One region of the Bowmanella denitrificans genome, then DNA from elsewhere that is predicted to be linked to it. Evidence: predicted binding sites of a transcription regulator. Region 1 holds the regulator's gene; each other region holds the start of a gene.
What was found. Region 1 encodes FliA, which starts transcription of late flagellar genes. Its sites were predicted from a motif close to CTAAAGNTNNNNNNNNNNNNGCCGATA; they were not measured.

Region 1 (7,962 bases):
CCAACGGTTCACGGGCTTTAACACTGGCGAACATCTCATTGATGCTATCCAGTGCTTGCAAGATAACGTCCATCAGCTCGGCAGTTACCTGGCGCTTGCCGGTACGCAACACGTCAAACACGTTTTCAGCGCCGTGGCAGGCATCCACCAGTTCGGTCAGGGAAAGGAAACCCGCCCCACCTTTAACGGTGTGGAAGCCGCGAAATATGGCATTGAGCAAATCCGCATCTTCGGGATTGTTTTCCAGATCAACCAGTTGCTCCTGCAATTGCTCCAGAATTTCTCCCGCTTCAACCAGGAAGTCCTGCAGGATATCCTCATCAACGTCAAAGGCCATGCATCAATTCCCCTTAAAACCCTAAGCTTGAAAGTAGATCATCTACGTCATCCTGACCAGTTACCACGTCATCACGGGTAGCCGCATCAATAATTGGGCCCTCTGCCATTTCCTTGCTGGCCTCTTTCTTGGCTTGTTTGGCAATCTCATCTACTTCGGGCTCACCAAACACCTTAAGCATATGTACCAGGTTGTCTTCGACTTCTTTGACTAACTCGATGACTTTACGGATAACCTGACCGGTCAGATCCTGATAACCCTGAGCCATCAGCACTTCGGTCAATAGTTCGTTCAGTTTCGCCGAATCAACACTGGCCTCGTCAAGAAGCTTATCCATATCATGGCAAAGCGTTTTAAATTCACCCAATTGCAACTGACGTGTCATCAGCCTTTTCCAGTCTGGCAGAATTTCATTAATTCTGGCATTCAGACGTTCAGCGATAGGCATACTGGTCTCAACCGCATCCATCGTGCGGTTAGCTGCATCTTCCGTGGTTTCAATTACATAGTTGAGTCGACTTTGTGCATCAGGAATATCTTCCTGAGCCAAATCCGCGATGCGGGCATCCAATTGGAAATTGTTAAGTGAATCATGTAACTGACGTGTAAGTTTGCCCACTTCGGCAAACAATTCCATGGAGTCTTCCATGGTCACAGATTCCAGCAGTTGCATGGCACCCTGGTTGTCTCCCTGCTCAAGCAATGTCACCAGTTGGCGAGCATCCTCAAGCGACATGGGAGCTTGATGAGTATCAGTCATTAAGGCGTTCCTTATGCTTTAGGATCCGCCAGGGACTACCCAAGGCGCTCAAATATCTTTTCGAGTTTCTCTTTCAGCGTAGCTGCAGTGAAAGGTTTCACCACATATCCATTTACACCGGCCTGGGCTGCTGCAACAATTTGCTCTTTCTTCGCTTCCGCTGTCACCATCAGAACAGGGGTGTGTTTCAAGCTATCATCAGCGCGAATGGCTCTGAGCAGATCAATCCCCTGCATCCCTGGCATGTTCCAGTCAGTGATAACAAAGTCGAAATCGCCTTGTTGCAACATTGGCAACGCGGTATTCCCGTCATCAGCTTCCTGAACATTGGTAAAGCCCAGGTCTTTGAGAAGGTTCTTGATGATACGTCTCATTGTCGAGAAATCGTCGACAACAAGAATTTTCATGTTTTTATCCAAAACTGCCTCCAGTGAGGAATCAACCAACTGTTATTCTTATTAAATTCTATTCCATTTGCCAGCTTTGCATGCGAGTTCTGAGTCTCAACATGGCCTGACTATGGATCTGACTAACCCGAGACTCACTGACTTCAAGCACTTCGCCTATTTCGCGCAGGTTCAGTTCCTCGTCATAATACAGTGACAGCACAATGGCTTCCCGTTCAGGCAAAGTAGTAATAGCATGGGCCAGCGCTTTTTGAAACGATCCCTGCAACAAATCATCAAAGGGTGCGTCAGTGCCCCGGTTCTGTTCGGTGCTAATTACATCTTCGGTAATGCCCAGATCTTCAATACCCACCAGTCTGCCGGCATTCACTTCGTTCAACATCTGGTGATATTCATCCAGACTGACTTGCAATTTCCCGGCAACATCGGCATCACGCGCATCGCCGCCAGTTTCACGTTCAACTGCTTGTATAGCCTCGGCGATGGCGCGGCTGTTCTTATGCACCGAACGGGGTGTCCAGTCGCCTTTACGAATTTCGTCCAGCATAGCACCGCGGATGCGAATACCGGCAAAGGTTTCGAAACTGGCTCCCTTGGAACCGTCAAAATTTTTGGCGGCTTCCAACAAACCAATCATGCCAGCCTGAATAAGATCGTCAACCAACACGCTGGCAGGCAGACGCGCCATCAGGTGGTGGGCTATACGCTTGACCAGTGAGGCATGTTGCTCCACCAGCTTCGTTTTATCGTCGAATTGCTGATAGGCGGCTGCTTTATTGTTCACACTTTATCTCTTTGGACCGCAGAATTCTGATTGACTAACTGTTCCAGGAAAAACTCCAGATGCCCCCCGGGCTGCGATGGTATTGGCCATCTTAGCGCCTGTTTAGCCAGATTATTGATGGCCACTGCCGCTGGCGAACTGGGATAGGCTTCGATAATGGATTTTTGCCTGCGTACCGCTTTACGAATGTTCTCGTCAAACGGAATTGTGGCAACCAATTCCAGGGCAACATCCAGAAAACGATTGGTTACTTTTGACAGTTTAGCAAAGAGTTCTTGTCCTTCGCGTAAGTTGCGCACCATATTGGCCACAATCTTAAAGCGAAATACACCATGGTCACGATTCAAAATCTTGATCAGCGCATAAGCATCCGTCAAAGAAGTCGGCTCATCACACACCACCACCATAATATCCTGGGCTGCGCGCGAGAAGCTCAACACCATATCGGAAATACCGGCGGCGGTATCCACAATCAGCACGTCGATTTGGCTGCGCAATTCACTGAAAGCGCGAATCAATCCGGCATGTTCTGTGGGGGTCAGCTCTGTCATGGACTGCGTGCCAGAGGTGGCCGGTGCAATTTTGACCCCATAGGGGCCTTCCACCAGCACTTCTTCCAACAGACATTCACCCGACAGTACGTGAGATAAATTCTTTTCGACCCGCAGGCCCAACATTACGTCAACGTTGGCCAACCCCAGGTCGGCGTCAAGCACCATGACCCTTTTGCCTTGCTTGGCCATAGCGATGGCTGTATTCAGAGTGATGTTGGTTTTACCCACTCCCCCTTTGCCACCGGTAACGGCAATCACTTTGATTAGATTGGGCTGGTTCATTCGTCTTAAGCTACTCGCTTGATCCTCAATCATATTGATACTGCTGAGTTTACAACCTGCTGCGTTCTTGTAGGCATTAAAGCATACTGCTTAAATAGTCTCGCTGCACAAGAAATTATGTACTTGGCATCGGCCGCCTTAATGTCCTCGGGCACCTTCTGCCCATCCGTCAAATATCCGACGGGCAATCTGTGCTCCAGGGCCAGGCTGATGGCTTCGCCGAGACTGTAACACTCATCAAGTTTAGTGAAAATACAGCCCTGCAAAGAAATCTGCTTATACGTCATAAGCTGATGCTCCATCACTCTATGCTGCGCATTCGCGGCCAACACCAGATAATGTTTGATATTAGCATAAGATGATTCAGCCAAGGTATCTAACTGTTTGATTAATCTGGTGTCTCTTTGACCAAAACCGGCAGTATCAATCAAAACCAGGCCTTTATTGCGAAACTGATGGAGCAGATCGGACAATTCTTCGGCACTGGCCGCTTTCTTTACCGGGCAGCCAATAATCTTGCCGTAAGTCGCCAGTTGTTCGTATGCGGCAATGCGATAGCTGTCAATGGTAATAAGCGCTACCTGATTGGCACCATAACGCTGCGCATACTGCGCCGCCAACTTGGCAATCGTGGTGGTTTTACCGGTGCCGGTCGGCCCCATCAGTGCCACGACACCGCCTTTGGCGAGAATATCGTTTTGTGTCGTGTGCAGACGATTGGCCAGTAGTTTAAGCAGAAAGACCCAGGCGTCACGCTCCTCGCAGTTGGCCGGTGCATAGGATACCACCTGCTCGGCCAGCGCTGGGGTAATGCCCATGCGCACCAATTTATCAATGAGATAGCTATGCAGGGGCCTGGCTTGCTGACGATCTTGCTTGATCAGGCCTGCCACCTGAAACTCCAGTACATTTCGCAGTGACTTCAACTCCTGGCGAATATCCTGCAACTCGGTGTCGTCCTGTCTGTTGGGCTCTGTCTGCACAGGGGTATGCTGCTTGTTCGCACTTGTGCTTTCTGCACGGGCAGGTTGCGAGGCCGATGGAGACTGTTTGGTTTGCTTTTCCAACAGTGCTTTAAGACTGTCCGGGCCGGAATCTCCAATAATTTCGCTGAGACTGGGCGTCTTTCCTGCTGCGCCAGCCGGTGTCATTCTTGGCTTTGCCATAACATCCGGCTGATTGGCTTGGGGTGTTTGCTTACGTACAGGCTCTCTGTCATAGGCAGCAACAATTTCTATACCATCCGCCACTTTTTTATTCGACATGATCACTGCGTCGCCGCCCAACTCTTCTTTAACCTGAGCCAGCGCTTCGCGCATGTCTTTTCCATAGAAACGTCTGATTTTCACTTTTACCCCCTATGTCAGCTTATTGGCCCACGGCGCTGACAATCTTAATCTGCTTGTCATCAGGTACTTCCTGATAGGACAGTACGTGCAATCCGGCGATGGCATGTTTAAGGAAACGTGATAACACAGGTCTCAACATGCCTGACGTCAACAATACTGCTGGCTCGCCCGCCAGTTCCTGCTGCTGGGCCGCTTCGGCCAGAGATTGCTGCAGTCGTTCGGCAAGACCGGGCTCGATACCCGCGCCGTCACCACCACCGGCTTGTAGCGACTGGTGCAATATCTGTTCCAGTTCTGGGGCCAAAGTGATCACAGGGATTTCTTTGCTGCTGCCGTTAATTTCCTGGGCGATCAGACGTTTCAGGGCAATACGCACGGCCGATACTAATACGTCGGGATCTTGACTCTTGGGACCATATTCGCAGAGGGTTTGTACAATGCTTCTCAAATCTCGGATTGGCACCCCTTCATATAACAAGGTCTGCAGCACCTTCACTACCGTGCCCATGGGCAGAATATCCGGCACCAATCCCTCCACCAGCTTGGGATTTTGTTTGGCCAGCATGTCAAGCAACTGCTGAACCTCTTCGTAGCCCAGCAATTGATAGGCATTATTGGTCAGCAACTGGCTTAAGTGCGTTGCCACTACTGTCGCAGCATCCACCACCGTATAGCCCAGTGTTTGCGCGTGTTCTCGCTGGGCAGCCTTAATCCATACTGCATCCAGGCCAAAGGCCGGATCTTTGGTGGGCTTGCCGTCGAGTTTGCCAAACACCTGACCGGGATTAATGGCCAGTTCCTGATCATGGCTGATATCAGCCTCACCAATAGTGACGCCCAGCATAGCGATGGTGTAGGTATTGGGATTTAAGTCCAGGTTGTCACGTATATGCACGGGCGGGATCAAAAAACCCAACTCCTGGGAAAGCTTTTTACGCACCCCTTTTATGCGGGTCAGCAATTCACCCCCCTGACTTTTGTCCACCAGGGGAATTAGCCGGTACCCTACTTCCAGACCAATAGTGTCAACATGCTGCACATCATCCCAGCCCAGCTCTTTGACTTCTGCGGGTGCGCGGGTCTGTTCAGGTACCAGCTCGCCAGCCGCCTGCTGCTGTTCGGCTTGTTGTTCCCGCCACCAGTCAAAATAGGCATAGCCGCCAACCAACAGTGCAAAGCCTAAAAACGCCAGATGTGGCATCCCTGGCACAATCCCCATCACAAACAAAATACCGGTGGTGATATAAAGCGCGCGGCGATTACCCAATTGGTTCTTCAACTCGCTACCCATATCCTGGGTATCGTTTTCACGGGTAACTATAATGGCCGTGGCAACAGATAACAGCAGTGACGGGATCTGCGCCACCAGGCCGTCACCTATGGTCAGAATAGTATAAATCTCAATGGCATCACCAAAACTGAGATCATGCTGAATCATGCCGATAAACAAACCGCCGACGATATTGATCAACATAATAAACAGACCGGCGACCGCGTCACCTTTTACGAACTTTGACGCACCATCCATTGAGCCGTAAAAGTCCGCTTCTGTGGTAATTTCCTGACGGCGACGACGGGCTTCATCGGAATCGATATAGCCCGCATTTAAATCCGCATCAATGGCCATTTGCTTACCCGGCATAGCGTCCAGGGTAAAGCGTGCACTTACCTCAGAAATACGTCCGGCACCCGCGGTAACCACTTTAAAGTTGATAATTAACAAGATGGCGAAGACAACAATACCCACGGCAAAGTTACCGCCAATCACCACTTCACCGAAGGCCTGAATCACCTTACCCGCGGCATCGCCGCCTTCATGCCCCTCCAGCAATACCACACGGGTGGAAGCGACGTTCAATGCCAGACGTAATACTGTGGCAATCAGCAACACCAGCGGAAAGGCGCCAAAATCAATGGGGCGTTTGGTAAATACCGCAACCAGGATGACCACCAGCGACAAAGCAATGTTGAAACTAAACAGTACATCCAGCAGAAATGCCGGCATGGGTAATATCACCATGCCCATAATGGCCAGCAGGATTATTGGTGCCCCCAACCCGGAGGTGAACTGCTTTACAGAGTTTTTGTCGAATCGGTTCAGGTAGGAGCTTAGTTCCATAATCTAACAACGGGAATTTGACGGCTGCACTGGTACTGCAATTAGTGCGCCAATTGGCTGAATTAAGTGGGCTGTTGGCTGTTGGCTGTTGGCTGTTGGCTGTTGGCTGTTGGCTGTTGGCTGTTGGCTGTTGGCTGTTGGCTGTTGGCTGTTGGCTGTTGGCTGTTGGCTGTTGGCTGTTGGCTGTTGGCTGTTGGCTGTTCAGTCTGACTCGCCCTCGCGCTCTGTCAACGGATTTCTGCTAACTGACTACTGATTACTGACCACTTGGAACTGACGACTTTAATTCTGTCGGACTCAAGTCCGACCCACGGTGCTTAGACTAAGTTTTGCTATCGGAATCAATTCTGACTCGTTGTGTTTATCTGAGCTTTGCTGTCGAAATCAATTTCGACCCACTGTGGGTTGGGCTTAAGCCCAACAACAATAACTTCAAATCCCGGGTTACTTTACAGTTGGCAGTTCAGGTTCGCTCCGGCTCTGCCAACTGAAGACTGATTACTGACCACTTACAAACCTGACAACCAATAACTGGACAACCAGAAATTTCGACATTGTTAGGATAAGCCTTTCGAGATACTCCACCAGGAAAGGGATAAAATCGCGCTTATGCCATTTAAAGCAAGCCAATAGCGAATTAATTTACCCTTACTGGTTGACGTCAATAGCCGAAAAAGATACTAATATGCCTGTTCCAAATACAGGCAACAGCGAATGCAAAAATTTCTCTCTCTACTCCTCCTTATGGCAGCAAGATTGCACGGGTAGGTTGTAGCCGAGAAACAGGCAGAAATTCAGAAAAACCCGTGCACAGCACGGGTTTTTCACTTTTATACCAAGTAAAAACCAAGTGTGAAGGTGCCGGGGTCAACCAAGAAGGGGAAAGACCATGACAAACAGAGTCAAGATATTCGATACCACCTTGCGGGACGGCGAACAGGCCTTACCTGCCAGTCTGAGTGTGAAGGAAAAACTGCAGATTGCCCTGGCCCTTGAGCGACTGGGGGTGGATATTATCGAAGCTGGCTTCCCGGTCTCTTCCCCGGGTGACTTTAAATCTGTACAAACCATTGCCAGGGAAGTGAAAAATGCCACCGTCTGCGGTTTGTCCCGGGCGGTGATGAATGACATCGACGCCTGCGGCGAAGCCTTAAAGGTTGCTGAACAATTTCGTATCCACACCTTTATCGCCACCTCAGATATTCATGTGGGTGCCAAATTGCGTAAGTCTCAGGATGAGGTGCTGGACATGGCGGTGGCCGCTATCAAACATGCCAGACGCTACACCGACGATGTGGAATTTTCCTGCGAGGATGCCGGACGCACCAACATCGATTATCTGTGCCGGATGGTGGAAAACGCCATCAGGG
Region 2 (7,962 bases), on a different contig from region 1:
GCCTGTCAATCTAACCACGCTGGTGGCTGGATTCATTCTATTTCGTCTGTTCGATATTGTTAAACCCTGGCCCATCAGCTATCTGGATAAGCATATTCATGGCGGTCTGGGTATTATGCTGGACGATATTCTGGCTGGCATACTGGCCTGCCTGAGCCTGCACGGGCTTATTTATCTGGGCTGGGTGTAATCGTCGCCTCTTGGCGTTGGTTTGGATAGACCATACCACCGGCGCTAAATGTGGCTCTCTAAGACTTATTTAGCGTAATGCGTATAAGCCGCCCAATAAAAAGGATGGCGGTAACGAGGATTGCTGGCAAATTCTATCTGGGTCTGTTGTAGCGCTTTAGCATAGTCTTTTGAATCCCCCAGATATCGATAGAAACTCAGCATAAATTCAGCGGAAACTTTATCCGAAATTGGCCACAGCGTAGCGATAACGTTGTTGACGCCGCTGACCAGAAAGCCTCTTGCCATACCTTGCAAGCCTTCTCCTTTAGCCAGCGAAAGTAACAAATATCGTCAACTGGCTGTAATGATTTTAAGTTGTGAGGTGGGCGCTAGAACAAGATGCCGGACTACCCGGCATCTGCTGGAGACGTTAATTTGGGGTGGTTAGAAAAGCCTGGACCTGAGCTTGTATGCCAGGGCCGTCGATTTGCAGTTCTGCATACATCTCTTCCTGCGTGCCCTGCATAATAAAACTGTCGGGCAGGCCAAGTGTCAGTAAGCGGCTGCTCAATTGCTGGCGGTGCAATGATTCACCCACTGCGCTGCCCGCACCACCTTGAATGGCACCGTCTTCCAATGTGACCAGCAATTTGTGCTGCTGGGCCAATTGTTTAATCAGCGCATCGTCTAAAGGTTTGACAAAGCGCATATCTGCCACCGTGGCATTGAGTTTTTCTGCTGCCTGTAGTGCACCGGGCAGCAAAGTGCCAAAGTTAAGAATGGCAATGTCCTGGCCCTCCCGTAACACTTTGCCTTTGCCAAGCTCCAGGGCCTGCATTTGTTCTTGTACTGCCACGCCCATACCTTGACCACGAGGGTATCTTACTGCCGCAGGACCGTTATGCAGATGGCCGGTATACAGCATCTGGCGGCACTGATCTTCATCTGACGGCGTCATAATCAGCATATTGGGAATACAGCGCATAAACGGAATATCGAAAGCACCCTGATGGGTAGGGCCATCCGCTCCCACCAGTCCGGCGCGATCAACGGCAAAAAGCACCGGCAGGTTTTGCAGTGCCACATCATGGATCAACTGATCGTAGGCACGCTGCAGGAAGGTGGAATAAATGGCCACCACAGCGTTATAGCCTTCTTTGGCTAAACCTGCGGCAAAGGTCACCGCATGTTGCTCGGCAATGGCCACATCAAAATATTGCGCAGGATACTGCTGGGAAAACTTCACCATACCCGAGCCTTCACGCATAGCGGGTGTAACGGCCATTAACTTTTCATCCTTGCTGGCCATATCGCATAACCAGTTGCCAAAAATGGCCGAGAAGGTCGGGCCTGACGCTTTCGCTTTAGGCAGACTGTTGTCACTGGGGTTAAATTTAGGTACGGCATGGAATTTAATCGGATCTTTTTCCGCTTCTTCGTAGCCTTTACCTTTTTTGGTCACCACATGCAGAATATGCGGGCCACTCATTTGGCGCATATTACGCAGGGTATCCACCATACCGTTCACATCATGGCCGTCGATGGGGCCGATATAATTGAAGCCCAGCTCTTCGAATATGGTACCAGGTACCACCATTCCTTTAATGTGTTCTTCGGCGCGGCTGGCAAACTCCTTGATAGGAGGTACGTTGGAGAGCAGTTTTTTACCGCCGTCGCGAATGGAGTTAAAGAAACGCCCGGTCAGCAGCCTGGCCAGGTGACTGTTAAGGGCTCCGACATTCTCTGAAATCGACATTTCGTTGTCGTTGAGTACAACTAACAAGTCTTTTTTAATATCGCCAGCATGGTTCATCGCCTCAAACGCCATGCCCGCAGTCATGGCACCGTCGCCAATTACTGCAACGGTTTTTCGCCCCAACCCTTCTTTTTCTGCCGCCACCGCCATGCCTAAAGCGGCGCTGATGGACGTCGAGGAATGGCCGACGGCAAAGGTATCGAATTCACTTTCCAAAGGCCAGGGGAAGGGGTGCAGCCCACCTTTTTGCCGGATACTGGGCATGCGTTCCCTTCGTCCGGTCAGAATTTTATGCGGATAGGCCTGGTGGCCCACATCCCAAATCAGTCGGTCAAAGGGCGTGTTATACACATAGTGCAGCGCCACGGTTAATTCTACCGTGCCCAATCCAGAGGCAAAATGGCCGCTGCTCTGACTGACACAGGTCAGCAGATATTGGCGCAGCTCCTTGGCCAACTGGCGCAGTTTATCCTGAGGCAGCTCACGTAATTGCTGCGGTGTATCGGCCAGAGCCAGAATGGGGTAATGGGCTAAATCCAGAGTCATGTGCACTTATTATTTTAGTGGTTACGGTCAATGATATATCCGGCGAACGACCGCAAAAGATCCGTATTGTAAGGTAAAGGCTGCAAGGCTTGAAGTGCTTGCTGATAAAGTTGCTGTGCAAGCCCTTTGGCTCCTTCCAAACCCAACAGCGCCGGATAGGTACTTTTGTTTAGGAATTGGTCAGAACCCTGACGTTTTCCCAGTGTTTGCGTATCGCCGGTCACATCGAGAATATCGTCTTGCACCTGAAATGCCAGGCCAATGGCACCGGCAAATTTCTGCAGTTGCAATCGCTGCTCAGTAGGCGCGTCAGCCAAGATGCAGGCCAGCTCTACTGAAGCAGTGAGCAAAGCCCCGGTTTTGCAGCGGTGCAAAATTTCCAGTTGCTGAATATCGATTGGTTTGTCAGTGGCGGCCATATCCAGTGCCTGTCCGCCGCACATGCCCTGATATCCAGACGCTTTGGCCACGGCACTCACCAGGTGGATGCGCCTTTGCTGGCATTCTGCGCTCAGAGGGTAATCGCACAGCAGACTGAAAGCCAGGGTTTGCAGGGCATCGCCAGCCAGTATAGCGGTCGCCTCATCAAACGCGATATGACAAGTGGGTTTACCGCGGCGCAGGTCATCGTTGTCCATCGCGGGCAAGTCATCATGCACCAGGGAATAACTGTGGATACATTCAAGGGCCATCGCGGCCGCATCCAGGTCTTCCTGTCTGACCTTAAGCATACTGCCTGTTGCGTATACAAGGGCAGGCCTGACGCGCTTGCCACCCATCAGCAATGCATACCCCATGGCGTCTTTGAGCCTGGGAGCTAGATCCGGCAATCCCTGAATCTGAGTCTGCAACAGATGGTTGATTCTGGCCTGATACTGGCCGAACTCTTCTAGCCAATCCTGTGACATGTTTTATTCGCCAGCGTCATCAAAGGGAACTAATTCAGCCTGACCTTGTTTTTCCATCAGGATGCTGACCTTTTGCTGTGCCTGACTTAGTTTTGACTGGCTGTGCCGGGTAAGTTCTATACCTCGTTCAAACTGGGCTAACGCCTCTTCAAGGGGCAAATCGCCGCCTTCCATTTGCTTGACTATGCTCTCAAGTTCGGCAAGGGATTGTTCGAACGACAAATTTTCAGTTTTCTTTCGGCTTGTCATAGGTGTTTGCTGGCTATTGATTGCCCGTCAAAACAGGTGCTGGCGGGGCTGGGAACTGGCTTCGCACCTTACCCGAGGGGGCAATTATGGTCAATCACTTTTACCCCCGGCAAATTGTTGCTTTAGAAAGATTCTGGTGGGTCGATAAATTGGTGAGCCAAGTCAATAAGTTAAGATTGGCCCCTAGATCAATATAATGATTTCTGAACATTGTCGAATTCGGCGAGTTACGGCAAACTTGTTATGGGAATATGCTTTAGGGCATGTTTATCAGAAAAATAGCTAATCTGGTGATAGTCGCGCATTCGGGGAGGACGGAGTGGATTTAGCAACCCTTATCGGCATGTTGGGTGCCGTTGGTTTTATCATTATGTCCATGATCCTGGGTGGCGACATTATGATGTTTGTCAACGTCCCCTCTATCCTGATCGTATTTGGTGGCTCGCTGTTTGTGGTGATGAGTGCGTATACCATGGGGCAGTTCTTTGGCGCTGGTAAAATCGCTGTCAAAGCCTTTATGTTTAAAATTGAGGCGCCTGAAGAGTTAATCGAAAAGATTGTAGAAATGGCTGATGCCGCCAGAAAAGGCGGTTTTCTGGCCCTGGAAGAAGCAGAAATCAGCAACCCTTTTATGCAAAAAGGTGTAGACATGCTGGTGGATGGTCATGATGTAGATGTCGTGCGTGCCACGTTGGCTAAAGACATCAGTCTGACTTCAGAACGGCATGAATTTGGCGCATCTATCTTTAAAAGCCTGGGGGATATTGCGCCTGCCATGGGCATGATAGGTACATTAATCGGTCTGGTGGCCATGCTATCGAATATGGATGACCCAAAGGCCATCGGCCCTGCCATGGCGGTGGCTTTGCTGACCACTTTATATGGCGCGTTCTTTGCCAACGTAGTGGCTTTACCTATTTCACAGAAGTTGGGTAACCGTGCTGGCCAGGAAAAGCTGAATCAAAGCTTGGTACTAGATGGAATTCTGGGTATTGCCGATGGTCAAAACCCCAGAGTGATCGAAGCGCTGCTGAAAAATTATCTGGCTGCCAGTAAGCGTGCCACGGGCGACACCGAGGAGTAGGGCGAATGGCAACTGAAGAACAGGAATGCCCCAAATGCCCATCCGGGCTACCGGCCTGGATGGCAACCTTTGCCGACCTGATGTCGCTGCTGATGTGCTTTTTTGTTCTGTTGCTGGCCTTCTCAGAAATGGATGTGCTGAAGTTTAAGCAAATTGCCGGCTCGATGAAGTTCGCGTTTGGGGTGCAGAATAAAATTGAAGTCAAGGATATTCCCAAAGGCACCAGCGTAATTGCCATGGAATTCAGACCAGGTCGACCCGATCCCACCCCCATTGAGAATATTCAGCAGCAAACCATTGAAATGACCCAACAGATGTTGGAATTTCAAGCGGGTGACGAGGACTCCGCCGGTGGCCGTCAGAAACAACGCGGCACTCAACGTGGTGGAAAATCACAGCAAACCGCGCAGGAAACCGCCAGTAGCTCGTCACAGGCCGCCAGTCAGGAACAAACCAACGAGTTGGTAAAGAAAATCGCCCAGCAGATGGAAAAGCAGATTCTTGATGGCGCCATTGAGATGGAATCCCTTGGGCAGCAGATTACGATTCGCATCCGTGAGAATGGTGCGTTTTCCGCGGGTTCTGCGTTTCTGCAACCCCAATTTATTCCGGTACTGCGCAAAATTGGCAGCCTGCTGGTGGATATTCCGGGTCGCATTGAAGTATCAGGGCATTCGGATAACCAGAACATTGCCAATGAACTTTATCGCTCCAACTGGGACTTGTCGGCGCAACGCGCCGTTGCTGTAGCCGAAGCCATGCGTGGTGCCGAAGGCTTTGATGAATCCCGAATGACCGTGGTGGGCATGGCTGATAATAAACCGCTGGCACCAAATAATACCGCTGAGGGAAGAAGTCGTAACCGCCGGGTGGAAATCGCCATTAACCAGGGCTCGCCGAAAGAGTCCAAGCCCATTTCCATTGTTGAACCGGAAGGGAGTTAAGTGGTCAGTAAATCAGTCGTCAGTCGTCAGTCGTCAGTTGGCATAGCCGGGGGCGACCTGAACTGCCAACTGGATAGTAACCACGGATTTTGAAGCTATTGTTGTTGGGCTTAAGCCCAACCCACAGTGGGTCGAAATTGATTTCGACAGCAAAGTTCGGATAAACACAAAGAGTCAGAGTAGATTCCGACAGCAAAACCCAGTCCAAGCGCCGTTGGTCGGACTTGAGTCCGACGGGATGTAAGCCGTCAGAACTGAGTGGTCAGTAATCAGTAATCAGTTAGCAGAAATCCGTTGACAGAGCATGAGCGCGAGTCAGACTGAACTGCCAACTGCCAACTGCCAACTGCCAACTGCCAACTGCCAACTGCCAACTGCCAACTGCCAACTGCCAACTGCCAACTGCCAACTGCCAACTGCCAACTGCCAACTGCCAACTGCCAACTGCCAACTGCCAACTATGGCCGAGTCTGCTATACTCCGCGCACTTTTGCCCTAGGTTGTACCCGTCGATGAAATTTATTCTTAAGCTGCACCCGGAAATCTCCATCAAGAGCGACTCGGTGCGCCGCCGTTTTACCAAGATCCTTGAATCCAATGTGCGTAATATTTTTAAGCCGTATGAATTCAAAGTGGCGGTGTGGAATAAATGGGACAAGCTAGTGATGGAAGCCAGAACCGAGACGCCCGAGCAGGCTGCTTTGGTGGTGGACCAGCTTAAACGCATTCCGGGTATCGAGCAGTGTCTGCAGGTACGACAAAGTGAATACCAAGATCTGGACGATATTTATCAGCAGGTCAAAGCCGTTTGGCACGACAAGCTCGCTGGTAAAAGCTTTGCGGTCAGGGTTAAGCGCCGCGGCAAACACGAATTCAGTTCGGTGGACGTGGCCCGTTATGTGGGCGGCGGCCTGAATCAGCATTGTGAAACCGGCGGCGTTAATCTTAGCAAGCCCGATGTGGTGATAGAGCTGGAAATTGATAAAGAGCATCTGCTGATTATCGATGACAGATTTAAATGTCTGGGCGGTATGCCATTGCCCACCCAGGAAGACGTGGTATCGCTGATTTCCGGTGGCTTTGATTCCGGCGTGGCCAGTTACCAGATGATTCGTCGTGGTGCCCGCACCCATTACTGCTTCTTTAATCTTGGTGGCAGGGAACATGAAATCGGGGTTAAGCAGGTGGCCTGCTACTTATGGAAACAATACAGTACTTCGCACCGGGTTAAGTTTATTGCCGTGGATTTTGAGCCAGTGGTGGCGCAAATTCTGGAACGGGTGGATAACGGCCTGATGGGCGTGGTGCTAAAACGTATGATGATGCGCGCCGCCAGCATTGTCGCGGATAATCTGGATATCTCGACTTTAGTGACAGGCGAGGCATTAGGCCAGGTATCCAGCCAGACCTTATCTAATCTGGCGGTCATTGACCGGGCCACAGAAAAATTGGTGCTACGGCCGCTGATTTGTTGGGACAAGTCAGACATTATCAGTCTGGCCAGACAAATCGGCACCGAAGATTTTGCCAAAGGCATGCCGGAATATTGCGGTGTGATATCCAAAAAGCCCACGGTCAGAGCCATCCTCAGTGAAGTCGAGGAGCAGGAAGCTAAACTGGATGCCGATCTGGTGGACCGTGCGGTCAAAGCATCCAATGTGCTGGATATTCGCCGTATGGCGCAGGAAACTGAAGCCGAAGTTCCGCAGGTGCAAACCAGCGATGCCTTACCCCAGGGGGCAGTGGTGCTGGATATCCGCAGCCCCGAGGAGGAGGAAGACAATCCTCTGACGGTGGACGGTCACGAGGTGAAAACCCTGCCGTTTTTCCGTCTGGCCAGTCAGTTTGGCGATTTGGATCAAAGCCAGGAGTATTATCTGTATTGCGCCCGCGGAGTGATGAGCCGTATGCAGGCTTTACTGTTGCATGAACAGGGCTATCAGAATGTTAAAGTGTATCGCCCCTGATGCCGGCCTCCCTGGCCGGGCAAGGCTGATATAGGCTATAGGCTGGCGAAGCCGAATTTTTCATCCCGCCAGCCTTCAACACCACCAATCATTATTTTGACCTGAAAGCCAAACCGGGCAATCAGCTCGGCAGCCTTGTCTGCACCGTTACAATGCGGCCCTGCACAGTAAACTACAAATGCTTTGCCAGCACACAGATCCTGTAAAACGGCGGGACTCATCTGTGTTCTGGGCAGATTCATCGCCCCTGGCACATGCTCACGGGCATAGGCATTGGGGCCACGTACATCCAGCAACACAAAGTCAGGTTGTTCCTTTTTCATGGCTTCCTGTACAT
Region 3 (7,962 bases), on a different contig from region 1:
GTATCTGGCCATAATGTTTTATTTTCAGCCGGCTTACTGGGCCAGGCGCTGGGATCTGCTGGGGATCCCGGTTGAATATCCTTATCCCACCGGGACCATAGATGTGCTGACCGGCTCTGCTATTTTGCGTTGCCTGTGCGGATTTATCCTGGGCATGCTTTGCCATCGTGTTTATATGTTGGGCATGGCAGCTAAATGGGCTACCCGGCGTTTTTTGCCTTGGTTAATCATCTTGGTGCTGGTAGCGGGGTGGCATGGACAGTGGTTGATTGACCCGCTGGCGGTAGTGCTGTTCACCGGGTTAATACTTTGCCTCGCTAATTCGCCGAAGGGCAATGGTAAAGGCCTGGAACGGCCCGTTTGGCAATGGCTGGGGGATATTTCCTATTCCATGTATCTACTGCATATGCCGATGATCTTTGCCTTTATTGGCGTGCGCCGCGCCCTCTATCAGCCTGATCCGTTAGCCCTGCCGATGGGCTACGATTTAACCCTGTGGCAAAGCTGGGGATTGCTGGCACTGATGTTTGTACTGCTGTGTTTGTTCTCAACCCTGAGTTACCGCTATATCGAAAACCCGGCCAGGTATTGGCTCAAACGCCGCTTCAGTCAAAGTGGGGTGACACAGGGGCCGTTCTTGGTTATGAAGTAAAAATCAGGACTTGATATGGACTATACGCAGAAGATTCTAGAATGGCGTCCCCACCAGGAATCGAACCTAGATCTAGCCCTTAGGAGGGGCTCGTTTTATCCATTAAACTATGGGGACCTTGCCGTTGCTCAGTTAAGTGACTGAGCAGGCTGGGCATTATTACCTAAGGTTTAGGGGATTTAAACCCCTAACGTTTAGATACAAAGTCATTTGGCTGAATATTGGCCAGCGGTGCGCCGCTGGCAGATTCCACCACGGCATATTGCTGTTGAACCTGAGTGACAACAACCTCTACCGGGTGCAGGAAATACTGGTAATGGCTGTTACCCAGTTGGTCCATAAACTGATTCAGCTTAAACAGCCTGAGCTTGTCGCCGCGGTTAACCCCTTGCTGCTGACCAAGGTCAATCGTGAGCTGTTCATTGTTAACCTGCAATACCCGGCCATTGGCCGGCAGGCAGGCCACTTCTTCGTCGATGCGCTGGGCAAGGTTATTCAGCAGATCGTTAATCGCCAGACCATAGCTGGATTGCCAGAATTGGTGACTGGCCGGTTGCACGCTTTGATGCAGGTCATAGGGCCAGGGCGCACTGGTATGAAACGTCTCATTTAACAATAATTCGCCGGTCATGCCGTCAATCAGCATGGCATTTAAGGCAAACTGACGTTCGATGCTGGCCGAGCGCCAGAAGGTCAGTGTTCCGGGTTCGTCCTGTTGGTGACTGAGGTCGGTAATTTGTGCCAATAACACCAGTTGCCCGTAGTTTTTCCTGCTCAGTCCCATGGCCTGGCTACCTGGATGCAGGTCGGGCTTGATGTAAAAGTCCTCAATGGTGCTTAGCTGCAGATGGCGGCTGGACAGCGCCATGGCTTTACGCAATTTACCCGGCAAGACTTTGCCTAAATCAAACATCTCGCCCAGTGTGGCCTGACGTTTATCCGCAATGGGAAACCAACTGGTGACAAGACGTTTACGGTAATCTGCGGCGCTGCACTGACTGTCCTGCGGGAAAATATCGGCACGAATGGACACGGTCACAATATCGTCCTGGTAGATTTCATTGATCAACTCAACCCGGTCAACCTCACCACTGGCGCGAATTTCAAAGCGATCATCCTGCAACAGGCCATTGGCCAGTTTTTGTACCGAGCTGACTCTGGCACCGGCAAACATCAGGGCCTGTTTGATGGCTTCCTGAGTAGCCAGTTGTCTGGCTTGTTGTTTGTCGCCCTGTACAACCACGGCCTGGCCGCTGGCTTCAAACCAAATGGCCTGACTCACTGGGCTGATCAGCAAAAACAGCAGCAACAGACATTGTTTCACGTAGGTACCTTCAGGGTGGAAAACGTTTGTCACCGACTATGCACAATATATACCGTTTTAGTCGGACAAAACTTTGACGTTAATCGGTACGTATTTTGCTTAACTTAAGAGTGTTCAGATAATTAATGACGGGGCTTATAGCTCTGTACACACTTCGAGGTGGACAATGCGCATCCTGGGATATGGCCTGTTGATGATTTTACTGGGTGGTTGTTCGAGCCTGTATGATAAGCAGGTGGAATGGGAATATATCGAACCCGCCACTTATCCTGTACTGCAGGCTGTGGGGTATGCCCCCATTGCAGAGCAACAGGGCAGTTCCGATACCTTAAAAATGCTGCAGGCCATTAAAGCTTCTAAGCTGGATGCTTACCGGGAACTGGCTGAGCAGGTATACGGTCAGCGCTTATCCGGCCAGGAGAGTTTGTCTAATCTGGTGTTGAGCAATGCCCAGTTGAAGTCGTCGGTGGATGGCGTGATCCGTGGAGCCAAAGTGGTTAAAAGTTATGCGGTAGACGACAACACTTATGCCACAGAACTGGAGCTGGATATGCGTAAAGTACATGACATCTACCTGGCGGTAGCTAAGCCCAAGCGGGTTAAAAAGGTCCGCTACTACTAGACGTAAATTATAACCACAGAGCTACAGAGAACACTGAGATAGCCAATCATTCACTACAGATGCTGGCTTCTGTGCAATCGCACGCCGCAGTATTTAGGGGCAGATATTCAAGTAACAAACTGAGTTTGTTGAAAACTCAGTGTTCTCTGTGGCTCTGTGGTCATAAGTTTTTGTACTAGGGAAATAGCTGAGGAGCTTAAGCGCTGACTCCGCCGCCACGGTTGCCGGAATGTTTTCTACCCGCCTTATCATAGGTCAGGCTTTCTTTGGCGCGGGATTCAATAATCAAACTACGGAGGTGTTCCAAACGCAGTTGACCCTGTTCTACCGCGGTGGCATTAATCTGGGTGCGGTACTGACAATCTTTGACCAGATTCAGAATCTCGGATTTCAATTCTTGCTGTTGTGGTAATAGTGGATCAGGTAACAGCTTACCGAGCTGCTCATCCTGTAACTGAATTTGCTCCAGCAGCGTTTCTTTTTCCTTCACCAGACTGATCAAGGCTTCGGCGTCACGGCTGCTGATTTGGTGAAGTTCATTGTCGAGCAACAGTTGTAACTGCAACAGGGCATCTTTCTGCTTGTTTAACAGTTCCAGGCTCTGCTGCATCGACACTTAAGATTTCACTCCAAACAGTTCACCTTCCAGTTTGGCGATTTTCTGTGCCAGCACTTCCGGGTTTACTTTGTATTCACCGGACTGGATAGCGCGCTTCAGACGATCGACCTTATCCTGATTAACCGGAGCATCATTGCCTTTCTTTTGAACCTGCGCCAACTGCTGGGCAGACTGGGTCAGCGACACTGAATCCTGCCTGGGGGCAGTTGTCTGTGCCTTGGCCTGTGTTGCCTGGGCGGCCGCCTGGTTTTGCGCCTGTTGCTGCTGATTCAGCTTCTGGCTGTCCACCTGCGGCTTATTTACATTACCGTTGATGTTGTTAATAGACATACTCACATCCACTACCTGATAAACCTCTGCTCATGTTATCGGCAGATGCAGACTTTACTTTAGCAAATTATTTAGCCACTCACACCTTTTGCAAACGCTTGCAAACCGCTTTATTGCGGTGGCTGACCATAGTATCGGCCGCTTTGTTGAAATAATAAGCACAACAGGGGCGTTAGCCGCTTAAATTCCTACCGCCACTTCCATTGCGCTGACCACACGAGCGCCAATCAGTTTGTCGGAACTGGCATTTTTTACCAAGATGGTGTCACCGATATTACCATCTTGCTGGGCCACGCCGCTGGTTTTAATAAAAAGTCCGGCGGCAGCTGCACGAATCACGATACTGTCGCCCTTGCACACATAGCAAAGCAGTCCGGGCTCAATCGGCTGCCCCGGGCGAAGTCGCCTTTTGCTTCTGGCCCCTGTTAGCTCTTCAATGGCCGAGTAGGTGGTGCTGCGCAATTGCCCCAGTTCCATTTCCACCACTTCCAACTGCGTATCATCCAGCAGAGTACCAGGAGAAATCGGTACTTTGCTAACCACCACGGGCTGAACCTGCCGCACCTTGACCATCACATACAAAAACCAGTTGTTGGCCGGGCAACTCACTTTAACGGTAACGTTAGACTGGGTCAGGCTATTTTCGCTGGCCTGCGCCGTAAAGGGCGTGTCGCATTGTGGCACCTGTAATCTTTCGTCAACTTCCGCTGCCATCACATTCAGGCGGGTATCTTCAGAGGATAAGGCGGTAACACGCTCAAACACATACTGCCTGGCGGCATCACGCACAGCCTGATGGGGGGATGAATTATCCACCGGATCGGCGAATAGTTCGGCGTTTTGCCCCAGTAAAAGAAAAAATATCAATATTCTCATGACACTAGCTAAATTATTCATGTCTACTTCAAGCCACTTTGGCTATGCTTAATGGCAAATTCTAGTAACATAGCTTGGTATGACTGCCGGGTTATTGTCGGATTACAGTAGTTAGGGCAAGTATTGTGCCTGAATTGCAATATCACTGAGGTGGTTTTATGGCGGGGATCCTTGATTCGGTTAACCAGCGCACGCAACTCGTAGGTCAGAACAGGCTGGAGTTATTACTGTTTAAGTTGCGGGGACGCCAGCGTTTTGGCATCAACGTCTTCAAAGTCCGGGAGGTACTGCAGTGCCCACCGCTCACAGCTATGCCGAGGCTGAACAAGTTTGTACGGGGTATCGCGCATATCCGCGGGCAGACTATTTCGGTCATCGACCTGAGTTTGGCCACCGGTGGCAAACCCATCGAAGATATTGCAAAGTGCTTTATCATCATTGCCGAATACAATCGCTCAGTGCAGGGCTTTTTGGTCAACTCGGTGGAACGCATCATTAATATTAACTGGGATTCCATCATGCCACCGCCAAAAGGGGCAGGGCGCGCCAGTTATTTGACGGCCGTTACCGAAGTGGACAAGGAGTTGGTGGAAATCCTCGATGTGGAAAAGATCCTCAATGAGATTTCGCCGCTTAATACCGATGTCAGTGCGTCTGTCACCGAAGGCCTGGATGTATCCGGCATTCAGGATAAAATTATCTTTATTGCAGATGACTCATCGGTGGCACGCAATCAGGTAACGAAGGCGCTGACCAGCCTGGGGTTAAAAATCGAAGCGGCCAAAAACGGTATGGAGGCCCTGGTAAGGTTACGTGAGCTGGCGGAAGAAACCGGCGATGTCACCGACAAAGTCGGCGTACTGGTATCTGACATTGAGATGCCGGAAATGGATGGCTACACTCTGACTGCGGAGATTAAAAATTCCCCCGAGCTGAAAAATCTCCATGTGGTTTTGCACACTTCTCTAAGTGGTGTATTTAATCAGGCAATGGTGAAGAAGGTTGGAGCGGACGACTTTATCGCTAAGTTCCACCCGGATGAACTGGCCAACTCGGTTAAAAAATGGTTAGGTCTTGAATAGTTTGAGAATAATTTGTGCCTGATAAAGAAATAGGAAACCAGGATTATGCCTTGTTCCGGGATTATCTGGAGCGTCAGTGCGGTATAGTGCTGGGTGACAATAAACAGTATTTAGTGCGCAGCAGACTATCCCCTTTGCTACGCCGTTTTGATTTACCTGACTTACCCCAATTGATCAACAATGTGGTGAATGGCCGGGATCGCACCTTGCGAGAAGCGGTTATTGATGCCATGACCACCAATGAAACCTTGTGGTTTCGGGATACCTACCCCTTTGAATTATTGAAGAATGAGCTGTTGCTTAAGTTTAAAGGAAAAACTGGCCCATTGCGCATCTGGTCTGCTGCCTGTTCATCTGGTCAGGAGCCTTATTCCATCTCGATGTGCATACTGGAATTTTTACAGCGTAATCCTGGTGCTTTTCCAGGGGGCGTGCAGATAATTGGGACAGACATCTCTTCGGATATGCTTAACCGTTGTAAGCAGGCTGAATACGACAATCTGTCGCTGTCACGGGGATTGTCCGAAGAGCGTAAACGGCAATTTTTTGAACCTACCGCCAATGGCACCATGCGGCTAAAATCCCAGGTCACCAGTATGGTATCGTTCAGGCCGATTAATTTACTGGAGTCATATGCCTCGTTGGGGAAATTTGATCTGGTCTTTTGTCGCAATGTGCTGATCTATTTCTCTGCCCAGATTAAATCGCAAATACTGCAACAAATTGCCGCCGGCCTGCAAAAGGATGGAATTTTGTTCCTCGGTGCTTCGGAATCCATGTCTGGCTTGTCAGAAGCCTTTACCATGGTACGCTGCAATCCTGGTTTGTATTACGCCAAAAAACAATAACTTACCTTAACTTCTCCAAAGTGCCGGTTTGATGACATCATTAAACTGGCATATCTATTGCTAAGTTTTTGCCAAGACAAACTCCGTGGTAAGGAGAACAAGGTGGCAATCAGCTTAGATAAATTAGTCGGCTTGCATCATCGCGCCCTTCAGGTACGTACCGAGAAGATGGAAGTGATGTCAGGTAACCTGGCCAATGCCAATACCCCTGGCTACAAAGCCCGCGATATTGACTTTAAAACCGCCATGCAGGCGGCTCAGACCGAGCTCACCTCCAGTTTATCCCGTACCCACGAAAAACACTTTGCTGTCGAGGTACGTAATCCTGGTGAGCTGATGTACCGGGTACCTACTCAGCCGGATACCGGCGATGGCAATACCGTGGATGTGCAAGCGGAGCGAAATGCCTTTTTAGATACCGGTATGCGTTATCAGGCCGGTATCGAATTTCTCAATGGCAAATTCAAAGGCTTTAAGAAGGCCTTAAGTGGAGGGCAAGCCTGATGAGCCTGTTTAACATTATGAATATCGCCAGCACCGGCATGAGTGCTGAGTCGGTCCGGCTAAATACCACTGCCAGTAATATTGCCAACGCCAACAGCGTCAGCAGCAGTATTGATCAAACCTATCGCGCCCGTAAGCCGGTATTTGCCGCAGAAATGCAGCGCGCCATTGACGATCAAACAGCCGGCAGTGGCGTAAAAGTGCTGGGTGTGGTGGAAAGCGACCGGCCGCTGCAGGTGGAATACAGCCCTGGCCATCCGATGGCCGACAAAGACGGCTATATCTACAAACCCAATGTCAATATTGTCGAAGAAATGGCCGACATGATGTCAGCGTCCAAGGCCTATGAAACCAATGTGCAAGTTGCTGATACCACCAAGCGGATCTTCCGCCGTGTATTGCAGCTTGGTCAGGGTCAGTAAGCCTCTGAGGATTAACTTATGGCAGATTCAGTAAGCAATAACCAGGATATCCGCGACCTCTACTGGCCGCAGGAAAGCAAGGTGCCGGAAAACACCAACGGTCAGCTTAAGCAGGAAGATTTCTTTGCCTTGCTAACCGAACAATTGGCCCAGCAGGACCCCACCAAGCCGGTGGACAATGATCAGATGATCGCGCAGATGACCAGCTTCACTATGGCCGACAGCCTGACCAAGCTGCAAACCAGTTTTGAAGGCTTTGCCGCTAATATGAACTCCAGTCAGGCCCTGGCCGCGTCCGGGCTGATTGGTCAGCAGGTATTGGTAATTGGTGATAAAGCCAGCCTGGCAGATAGCGAAAATGCCGAGGTATCCGGGGTGATTATCAATGAAAAAGCCGCCCATGATATGAAGATCACCATCGAAGATAACAGCGGGCAAACGGTGCGGACTATGACCCTGGGCTCCAAAGAGCCAGGCAATATCGAATTTAACTGGGATGGTACGGATAACAGCGGCAACCCCTTGCCGCCCGGCAACTACACCATTACCGCGACGGCCAAGGTGGGAGAAAAGCGCATTGATCTGCCCACCGCCATTAACCGTCATGTCAATAGCGTCAGCCTGGCGTCAAGCAGCCAGGGTGTCATTCTCAATCTGGCCGGCGAAGAGAGCGTTAAGCTTTC
Region 4 (7,962 bases), on a different contig from region 1:
AGGAACTTCAGAAAGCGGGCTATGCCACCGATCCAAACTACAGTGACAAGATTATGCAGGTGATGGAGCGCTTGCCCTGATCTACATTTCTGGCGTAATTATTGCTTTGGTTTGTTCATGGTAACAAGGATTTGACGAGGCGGAGCCCGTCGAACAAGCCCAATCTGTGTTTCGGGGAAGTCCATGACCCTTATTCGTACCTCTGATCTGCTGAGCATTGCTGCATCGGGCATTAATGCCCACAATAATATGCTGCGCACCACGGGTAATAACATTGCCAACGTGAATACCGAAGGCTTTGTGCGTGAACGTACCACTTATGTGGCGCAGTTAACCGGCGGGGTAGGACGAGGCACCACGGAGCGTATTTTAAATACCTTTGCTCAGAACCAGTTGCGCCGCGACACCACCACCTTAAGTGAAGCTCAGTCGTTCTACGATAAGATTTCGCAACTGGATAATATGTTGGCCAGTGAAGCCAACAGTATCTCTGGCAGTCTCAGCCGTTTCTTCGCTTCCATGCAAACCGCTATCGACGAACCTGGCAACCTGGCTTCCCGCGACTTAGTGCTGGGGGAAGCCAATTCTTTGATGGAACGTATGTCCAGTCTGTCAAAATATATGCGCCAGATGGAAAAAGACGTTAATCAGGAACTGACCAGCGTTACCCAGGAAGCCAATGATCTGATCAAAACCATATCTGCCCTGAATACCCAGATCCGTTATGTGGAAAGCGCTTCAACCCAGCAGGAAGCTGGCGTGCTGAGAAACGAGCGGGATCTGGCTATCCAGAAGCTATCCGAAATTGTCGCCATTGAAACCCGTAATCTGGATGACGGCTCTACTATGGTGCACCTGAAAAACGGTGAAGCTCTGGTGATGGAAGCCGGGGTGTTTAATCTGTTCCAGATCAGTGGTGACCCGGATGCGCAACGGCAAAGGCTCACCCTGGTGGCATCTAATGCGCCCGTCACCCTTGGCGTGGATGAAACAGAGATGGGCGGCAAAATGGGCGGGCTGTTTTCATTTCGCGATGAAGTACTGGGGCCCAAACAGCGGGAACTGGGGCAACTGGCGCTGGCGTTTGCCGATGCCATGAACGAGCAGAATGAACTGGGTATGGATTATGACGGCCAGTTGGGCGCCAAGCTGTTTGAGTTGCCAGAATTTCAATCATTGGGATATCAGGATAATTCAGCACCCAATCTGGCCATGAATGGCCGGGTGGAAGAGAATCAGGCTGAGAATCTAACCACGTCGGATTATCGTGTTACGGTAAATGCGGTCAATGCTGGTCCGCCCGCGACCCTGGACGTGACCGTTGAGCTGTTAAATTCAGACGGCTCGCCAACCTTAGGCACTAACGGCAACCCGATTGTGTATACCTATGCCGGCGCAAATGCGTTATCTACCGGCGCGGGTAACTGGAGTAGCATTGGCGATGGTCTGGAAGTGGAATTTCCAAGCGGTGCCTATGCGGTAGACGACCGGTTCCTGCTGCAGCCAACACGTAACGCCGCCTCCCAAATTGATTTGGATGTATTGCGTGGTGAGGATCTGGCCTTTGCTTCGCCAATTAAAGCAGAAGGTAATATTAATAATTTAGGCTCTGCTACTGTGGTATCCACTGCGGTGACTAATACTCATGTCGACAATGCCGCGCCTTTTGACCCCGACACCTCGGCTTTTGATGGCACAGGTGGGCTACAGGGCCCAGGTGCTGCACCCGGCGGTGGCGTGGGCGCACCAACCCAGATCCGTTTTACTGCCGCCGATACCTTTGAAGTGCTGGACAGTGCAGGTACGGTGATCACCACGGTGGCAGGCGCAACCGATTTAAGAAATCTGATCGAACAAGCCAAAGGCACTCCTGGCTGGCCGGCCGCTTTTAGCTCACCGCCACTGGACGATTACCCTGGCTATGACGTTAGTCTGGAAGGGGTACCTAAGGCCGGAGACACCTTTAGCATCGGCTATAATACCGATGGTGTGGATGACAACCGCAACGGCCTGGAGCTGGCCGGATTGCAGGACGTCAACACCGTGCGCCGGGATGCCAGTAAACCCTTTAGTGACCAGAATGCCACTACTTTTCATGGTGCCTATGCCGATACGGTGAGCTCGGTGGGGGAAAAATCCGCTACCGCTGGCATTGAATTAAAAGCCGCCAAGGCGATGCAGCAACAATCCAATGACTGGTTTCAGTCGGTATCCGGGGTGAGTCTGGATGAAGAAGCGGCCAACTTAATCCGGTTTCAGCAGGCCTATGCAGCATCGGCCCGTATTCTAAGTACGGCGCAGACCCTGTTTGATACTATTCTTAGTGCTGCCAGGTAATGAGGTAACAAGATGAGAATCTCCACCAGTCAGCTATTCGACCGCGGTATCAACAATATTCTGAATGGCCAGGGCGACCTGTCCGATATTCAACAGCGCCTGGCCTCGGGTAAAAAGCTATTACGCCCATCTGATGATCCCGTGGGGGCATCTAAAGTGATCCGCCTGACCGAGGAACTGGACCAGATAAAGCAGTTTCAGCGCAATAATGAATTACTTACCGCAGCCTTAAAAGAACAAGAAGCGGTAATGCGCAATATTAATGACGCCGTGACTAACGCCAGAACCAAAGCTATTCAGGCGGGCAGTGGTGCCATGACACCGGAAAGCCGGGCCGCTATTGGCGTTGAGATTGCGCAAATCCGCGATCAGGTATTCGACCTGATGAACTCCAAAAATGCCGCGGGTGAATATATTTTTGCTGGCTATCAGTCCAAATCCCCGGCTTTTGTGTATGATCCCAGTGCCACCGGCAATAAGTATTATTTTCAGGGCGATGAAGGCACTACCAATTATCAGTTATCACCGTCGGTGAAAATTATGGGCAATGACTCCGGCAAGTCGGTGTTTGAAGATGTGTTTGCCCGTTTTAAGTCCAGCATTGTAGGCTCTACCGCAACGGATGCATCATTAAAAATAAGTGAACAAAACGATCTGGACCGTTTTCACCAGCAAAACTATGATGCCGTCACCCCGGCCAATAATAATTTTCAGATACAAATCAATGGTGCGGGTAATCAGGTTACGGTAACCAATACCGGTACCTTGGCCAATTTGGGCACCTTTAACTTTACCTCTGGTGAGCCTTTTACCTTTAATGGTATGCAGTTCACCATCGATGGCGCTCCTGGGGACACAGTGGATTTTTCGCTGAATCCACCGGAGAAGAAAAACCTGGCGCAGACCCTGGATGATTTTTTTGTTGCTCTGGACAACCCAGATATTGCCCAGCAGGATTTTTTGACCGCCCTAGATGATGCCATTATCGGTATGGACAATGGCCTGAAGGCACTTGGCGCGGCGACTTCAGGTATTGGCGGGCGCTTAAATGTGGCAGGCGCCGTGTTTGAATCTAATCTGGATCTGGAAATCGCATCCAAGGAAGCCCGCTCCGTGGTACAGGATGTGGATTATGCTCAGGCGGTATCTGACCTTAGCCGCCAGGAAACCGCCTTACAGGCGGCGCAAGCCACCTTTTCCAGGGTCACCAGCTTATCGCTGTTTGATTATGTACGTTAATTATTCCTAAGTAAGCTTAAGTTCCAGCTCCGACAGGTAGATGCGACTTTGTTGGCCTTGATGGCTGGCATAATAGCTTATGTAGAGTCTATCGCCCTTTCTGACCAATCCGGGGTAACTGGTATCGCCGCCGGAGGGCAATATACACAGCAGTTTCTTTTTCCAGCTAACCAAGTCCAGACCAATAAGCGCTGTTTTAGGCCCGGATGCCCGCCAGATCCTGCCTGCCAGCAACGCTTGGTTGCCTTCCAGCAACAGCATAGCCGGCCCGCCCAGATAAAAGCCCAGATCCTGCCATTGCCAGCGACGATAGGGGGGCTTGGCGATACCTAGCTGTGCTGTGCAGGTATCGGCGTCCCGCCTGAGCAGTATATAGGCAGTTCCATCCGCAGCGAACTGCAAATCTGATTCATTGGGGTAACCCTTGCCGTGTTTGCGTAAGCCGAACAGCTCCGGCTCAATACAATCAAAACTGCCGCGCGGGTAGCCGCTATACAGCCTGGTGCTTTGGGCACTGCGATTGTATGCCACCCCATAAGCCTTATCGTTATGCCAACTGATACGCCACAGCCACCAGTTCCTGTCTGCAAAACCTTTTGCGGCAGTCCAGCTATAGCCGTCCTGAGACAACCAGGTGGTGGGCTGTCCGAAGCGGGTTTTATTGTCAGCGCCGCAGTACCTGGCATAGGCAAGTAGCATCAGTTTGTTGTCGGGGGTCAGGGACAGCTTAGGATCGCGCAGATCGGCTCCAGCGATGCGCAGTAGCTGGTGCCTGAGCACCTTGCCCTGCCAGTCCAGATAAAGCACCCGGATTTTGCCATCGCCACTGATATGGTTTGTTGCTTCGCGAAAGCAGCACACTAGCATGTTGTTGAATTCACAAAGATCGCTGAAGGCATTGTGGGGGGCGTGGGACCATAAGTTGGTCTGATGGATTATGTGCATTTTCTATACATGCTGAAATTGTCTGGGAACCTATTGAAACGCAAGTCTTTTATCAATGCAAAGGCGGCAAAGTTTTTCCGCTTTGTTTGCCGGGCGGCAAAAATTTTCTAAAGGAGTTTTCAAGGGCGTCGATAACCTTAAACGAGAGAGCCAGTAACACTAACTTTTTAACCAAAGTTATTGTTCTTAAAGTGTTTTTAACCTTCGGCGAGAGCCGGATGCCAGCTGACTGCTGGACTGAGAGTGTAGGAGAGGTCTATGTCCTTGTACGTTAACACCAACGTTTCGTCTATCAATGCGCAACGTCAATTGTTCAACTCCGGAACAGCATTGAATGTCTCATTCGAGCGTCTGTCTTCTGGTTTCCGTATTAACCGAGCCGCCGATGATGCCGCTGGTTTGCAGATCACCGACCGTATGACTTCACAAGTCATGGGCCTGCAGCAAGCTGTGCGTAACGCCAACGATGCCATTTCACTAACCCAGACCGCTGAAGGCGCGCTGCAGGAAATCACATCATCACTGCAACGTATCCGTCAGTTGGCTGTACAGTCTCAAAACGGTATCAATACGTCTGCTGACCGCACCGCGTTGCAAAAAGAAGTGTCTGCCCTGAAAGCTGAAATGAGCCGTATCGGCACCACTTCACAGTTTGCCGGGGTTGATTTGCTGACAGGTTCATACTCTGCAGCCTTCCTGGTAGGTGCAAACGGTGGTCAAACCATTTCTGTTAACCTGTCAAGAAGCGGTGGTTTCGGTACCTCAGGTCTGAGTCTGTCTGATTTGTCTGTTGCTACAGCCGCTGACGCTTCTGCAGCCTTGGCATCTATAGATGCGGCCATTTCAACCATCGGGGCTACCAGAGCGGATTTGGGTGCGTTGCAAAACCGCTTCCAGTCAACCATTCGTAACCTGAGCAATATCATCGAAAACGTATCCGGCGCCCGTTCGAGGATCCGTGATACCGACTTTGCTACTGAAACGGCTGAACTGACTCGCAATCAGATCATTCAGCAGGCCAGTACCACAGTACTGAGCCAGGCTAACCAGAGACCGCAGGCCGCCCTGCAGTTACTGGGATAAGTTAAACCTACATGACGCCAGGAGGTAGAGTGAGAGGTGTCATGCAGGTGAGAGGTTCGCTCATTCTCTCCTAACGTAAGAGCGATTGGTCGGAGGAATTCCTCCGACCATTTTTCCCTCAATACAGGCCAATGAGTACCGAGCAAATCTTTGATTTAGCTTGGCTTTTTGCGTTGCTAAAAAAAGTGCTAAAGCTTTTTCCTGATCTGAACGATACATAGGGCAAGACACTTGGTGAAAATAAGAATAACAGCCAGGAGTCAGGACGAAACCGTCAAAAAACATAATAAAGGTTTCGCCAACGCCAAGATTACTAATAAAAACAATAAGTCTGGCGCTTAGTATCGATCAAGTTAGGAGAAAATCATGAGCTTATACGTCAGCACCAATGTGTCGTCGCTTAATGCGACCAGACAATTGTTTACATCCAATGCTAATCTCAGCACTGCCTTTGAGCGTTTATCATCTGGCTTCCGTATCAACGGCGCCAAAGATGACGCTGCCGGCCTGCAGATTTCTGACCGTATGACGGCGCAGATTCAGGGCCTTAATATGGCCGTGCGTAACGCCAACGACGGCATTTCCCTGGCACAAACCGCAGAAGGGGCGATGCAGGAGATCACCAATGCTCTGCAGCGAATTCGCGTGCTTGCGGTGCAATCACAAAACGGTATTAACAGCTCGGCTGACCGTCTGGCCCTGCAAAAAGAAGTCTCAGCTCTGAAATTGGAGATCAGCCGTATCGCTTCCACGTCTCAGTTTGGTGGGGTGAATATTCTGGATGGCGCCTATTCTGCGGTGTTCCTGGTGGGAGCCAATGCGGGTCAGTCTATCAGCGTGAATATTTCCCGTCCGGGTGGCTTTGGTGCCTCAGGCCTGTTTAACGGTATTAATGTATCGGTCGCCACGGCTGCGCAGGCATCAGCTACTATGGGCCTGGTGGATACAGCAATATCTATTATCGGTGGGGCCAGGGCCGACCTGGGTGCGATTCAAAACCGCTTTCAGTCCACCATACGTAACCTGAGCAACATCTCAGAAAACGTTGCGGCGGCAAGATCACGCATCAAGGATACAGACTTTGCCGTTGAGACGGCAGAATTGACCCGCTGGCAGATTATCCAGCAAGCCAGTGTGACTGTGCTTGGCCAGGCCAATCAGCGCCCGCAGTCAGCATTGTCACTGTTACAAGGATAATAAAGATGAACAAGGTAACGTCATTGCGGGGGCAAGCGGCGTCATCCTGAAGACAGAATGGTGAATATGTAGGTTTGGTCTCTATTCACCATCCCTGACTCTCATAAATGTTAATTTCAACATTTAACTAAATGAGAAATAAGGGAAAAGAAAGGTCGGTATGCAAAGTTTGTGGGGGCAAGCCGCATCCGACCTGAAGACAGAAAATCTTTACCAAAACTTGATCGATAGCAGGATGCACTTTTAGCAAGGGACGGCTCTTTTATTTAAAAAGGCCGACTGACAGGCGTGACGCCAGGAGGTAGTGAGAGGTTTGAGGTTTGGCCATCAAACCTGTCGTGTCGGCCAGAGCATTCGCTCACTTTCTTGCATTTGCAGGCTCAAGTACCGGCAAAGCCAGTCAGAAAACTGACTGACGGATAGAGAAAAGCACATAGCGTGCCAACTATTAATTGCCAAAAAAGGCGTCAATACAACAAAAGCAATAAGACGCTAACTTGTTAGGAGAGAAATCATGAGCCTATACGTTAGTACTAATGTCTCGTCACTGAATGCGACCAGACAACTTTTTACCTCAAATTCCAATTTGAGTACTGCCTTTGAGCGATTGTCTTCCGGCTTTCGTATCAATGGTGCAAAAGACGACGCAGCCGGTCTGCAAATCTCTGACCGTATGACCGCCCAGATCCAGGGCCTGAATATGGCGGTGCGAAATGCCAATGACGGGATTTCCCTGGCGCAGACTGCGGAAGGGGCGATGCAGGAAATTACCGGCGCTTTGCAGCGTATCCGCGTACTGGCGGTGCAATCGCAAAACGGTATCAACAGTTCGGCTGACCGACTGGCGCTTCAAAAGGAGGTGTCTGCTCTTAAGCAGGAAATCAGTCGGATAGCGTCAACGTCCCAGTTTGGTGGGGTGAATATCCTGGATGGTACGTATTCTGCGGTATTCCTGGTGGGCGCTAACGCTGGCCAGTCAATCAGTGTGAATATTTCCCGCCAGGGCGGATTTGGGGCGTCGGGATTGTTTAACGGCGTGAACTTGTCGGTGGCTACCGCCGAAGGTGCATCAAGATCCATGGCGATGATAGACACAGCAATCTCTATCATTGGTGGGGCCAGAGCGGACCTAGGTGCGATTCAAAACCGCTTTCAGTCCAC

Region 2: a site for FliA is predicted at 3,751-3,777, ahead of pomA (flagellar motor protein PomA). Genes of this name have one in related genera too.
Region 3: a site for FliA is predicted at 3,584-3,610, ahead of flgM (flagellar biosynthesis anti-sigma factor FlgM). Genes of this name have one in related genera too.
Region 4: a site for FliA is predicted at 4,629-4,655, ahead of ABD028_RS17295 (flagellin N-terminal helical domain-containing protein). Genes of this name have one in related genera too.

Annotation. Positions count from the first base shown of each region.
Region 1 covers NZ_BAAAEI010000023.1:380,340-388,301, reverse strand. Annotated here, with positions in the region: gene ABD028_RS19320 (chemotaxis protein CheA) at 1-337, opposite strand, end outside; gene ABD028_RS19315 (protein phosphatase CheZ) at 351-1,097, opposite strand; gene cheY (chemotaxis response regulator CheY) at 1,133-1,516, opposite strand; gene ABD028_RS19305 (RNA polymerase sigma factor FliA) at 1,563-2,288, opposite strand; gene ABD028_RS19300 (MinD/ParA family protein) at 2,285-3,157, opposite strand; gene flhF (flagellar biosynthesis GTPase FlhF) at 3,154-4,473, opposite strand; gene flhA (flagellar biosynthesis protein FlhA) at 4,493-6,592, opposite strand; gene leuA (2-isopropylmalate synthase) at 7,482-7,962, shown strand, end outside.
Region 2 covers NZ_BAAAEI010000021.1:28,594-36,555, reverse strand. Annotated here, with positions in the region: gene ABD028_RS16790 (phosphatidylglycerophosphatase A family protein) at 1-190, shown strand, start outside; gene ABD028_RS16785 (CHAT domain-containing protein) at 256-486, opposite strand; gene dxs (1-deoxy-D-xylulose-5-phosphate synthase) at 602-2,473, opposite strand; gene ispA ((2E,6E)-farnesyl diphosphate synthase) at 2,488-3,381, opposite strand; gene xseB (exodeoxyribonuclease VII small subunit) at 3,385-3,630, opposite strand; gene pomA (flagellar motor protein PomA) at 3,950-4,714, shown strand; gene ABD028_RS16760 (flagellar motor protein MotB) at 4,720-5,658, shown strand; gene ABD028_RS16755 (hypothetical protein) at 5,939-6,088, opposite strand; gene thiI (tRNA uracil 4-sulfurtransferase ThiI) at 6,171-7,625, shown strand; gene ABD028_RS16745 (rhodanese-like domain-containing protein) at 7,661-7,962, opposite strand, start outside.
Region 3 covers NZ_BAAAEI010000021.1:152,102-160,063, reverse strand. Annotated here, with positions in the region: gene ABD028_RS17400 (acyltransferase family protein) at 1-652, shown strand, start outside; tRNA gene ABD028_RS17395 (tRNA-Arg) at 695-769, opposite strand; gene ABD028_RS17390 (flagellar assembly protein T N-terminal domain-containing protein) at 840-1,976, opposite strand; gene ABD028_RS17385 (LPP20 family lipoprotein) at 2,143-2,598, shown strand; gene ABD028_RS17380 (flagellar protein FlgN) at 2,795-3,208, opposite strand; gene flgM (flagellar biosynthesis anti-sigma factor FlgM) at 3,215-3,547, opposite strand; gene flgA (flagellar basal body P-ring formation chaperone FlgA) at 3,728-4,423, opposite strand; gene ABD028_RS17365 (chemotaxis protein CheV) at 4,582-5,505, shown strand; gene ABD028_RS17360 (CheR family methyltransferase) at 5,520-6,353, shown strand; gene flgB (flagellar basal body rod protein FlgB) at 6,456-6,857, shown strand; gene flgC (flagellar basal body rod protein FlgC) at 6,857-7,279, shown strand; gene ABD028_RS17345 (flagellar hook assembly protein FlgD) at 7,298-7,962, shown strand, end outside.
Region 4 covers NZ_BAAAEI010000021.1:137,948-145,909, reverse strand. Annotated here, with positions in the region: gene flgJ (flagellar assembly peptidoglycan hydrolase FlgJ) at 1-80, shown strand, start outside; gene flgK (flagellar hook-associated protein FlgK) at 184-2,337, shown strand; gene flgL (flagellar hook-associated protein FlgL) at 2,350-3,576, shown strand; gene ABD028_RS17300 (hypothetical protein) at 3,583-4,521, opposite strand; gene ABD028_RS17295 (flagellin N-terminal helical domain-containing protein) at 4,780-5,604, shown strand; gene ABD028_RS17290 (flagellin N-terminal helical domain-containing protein) at 5,971-6,801, shown strand; gene ABD028_RS17285 (flagellin N-terminal helical domain-containing protein) at 7,316-7,962, shown strand, end outside.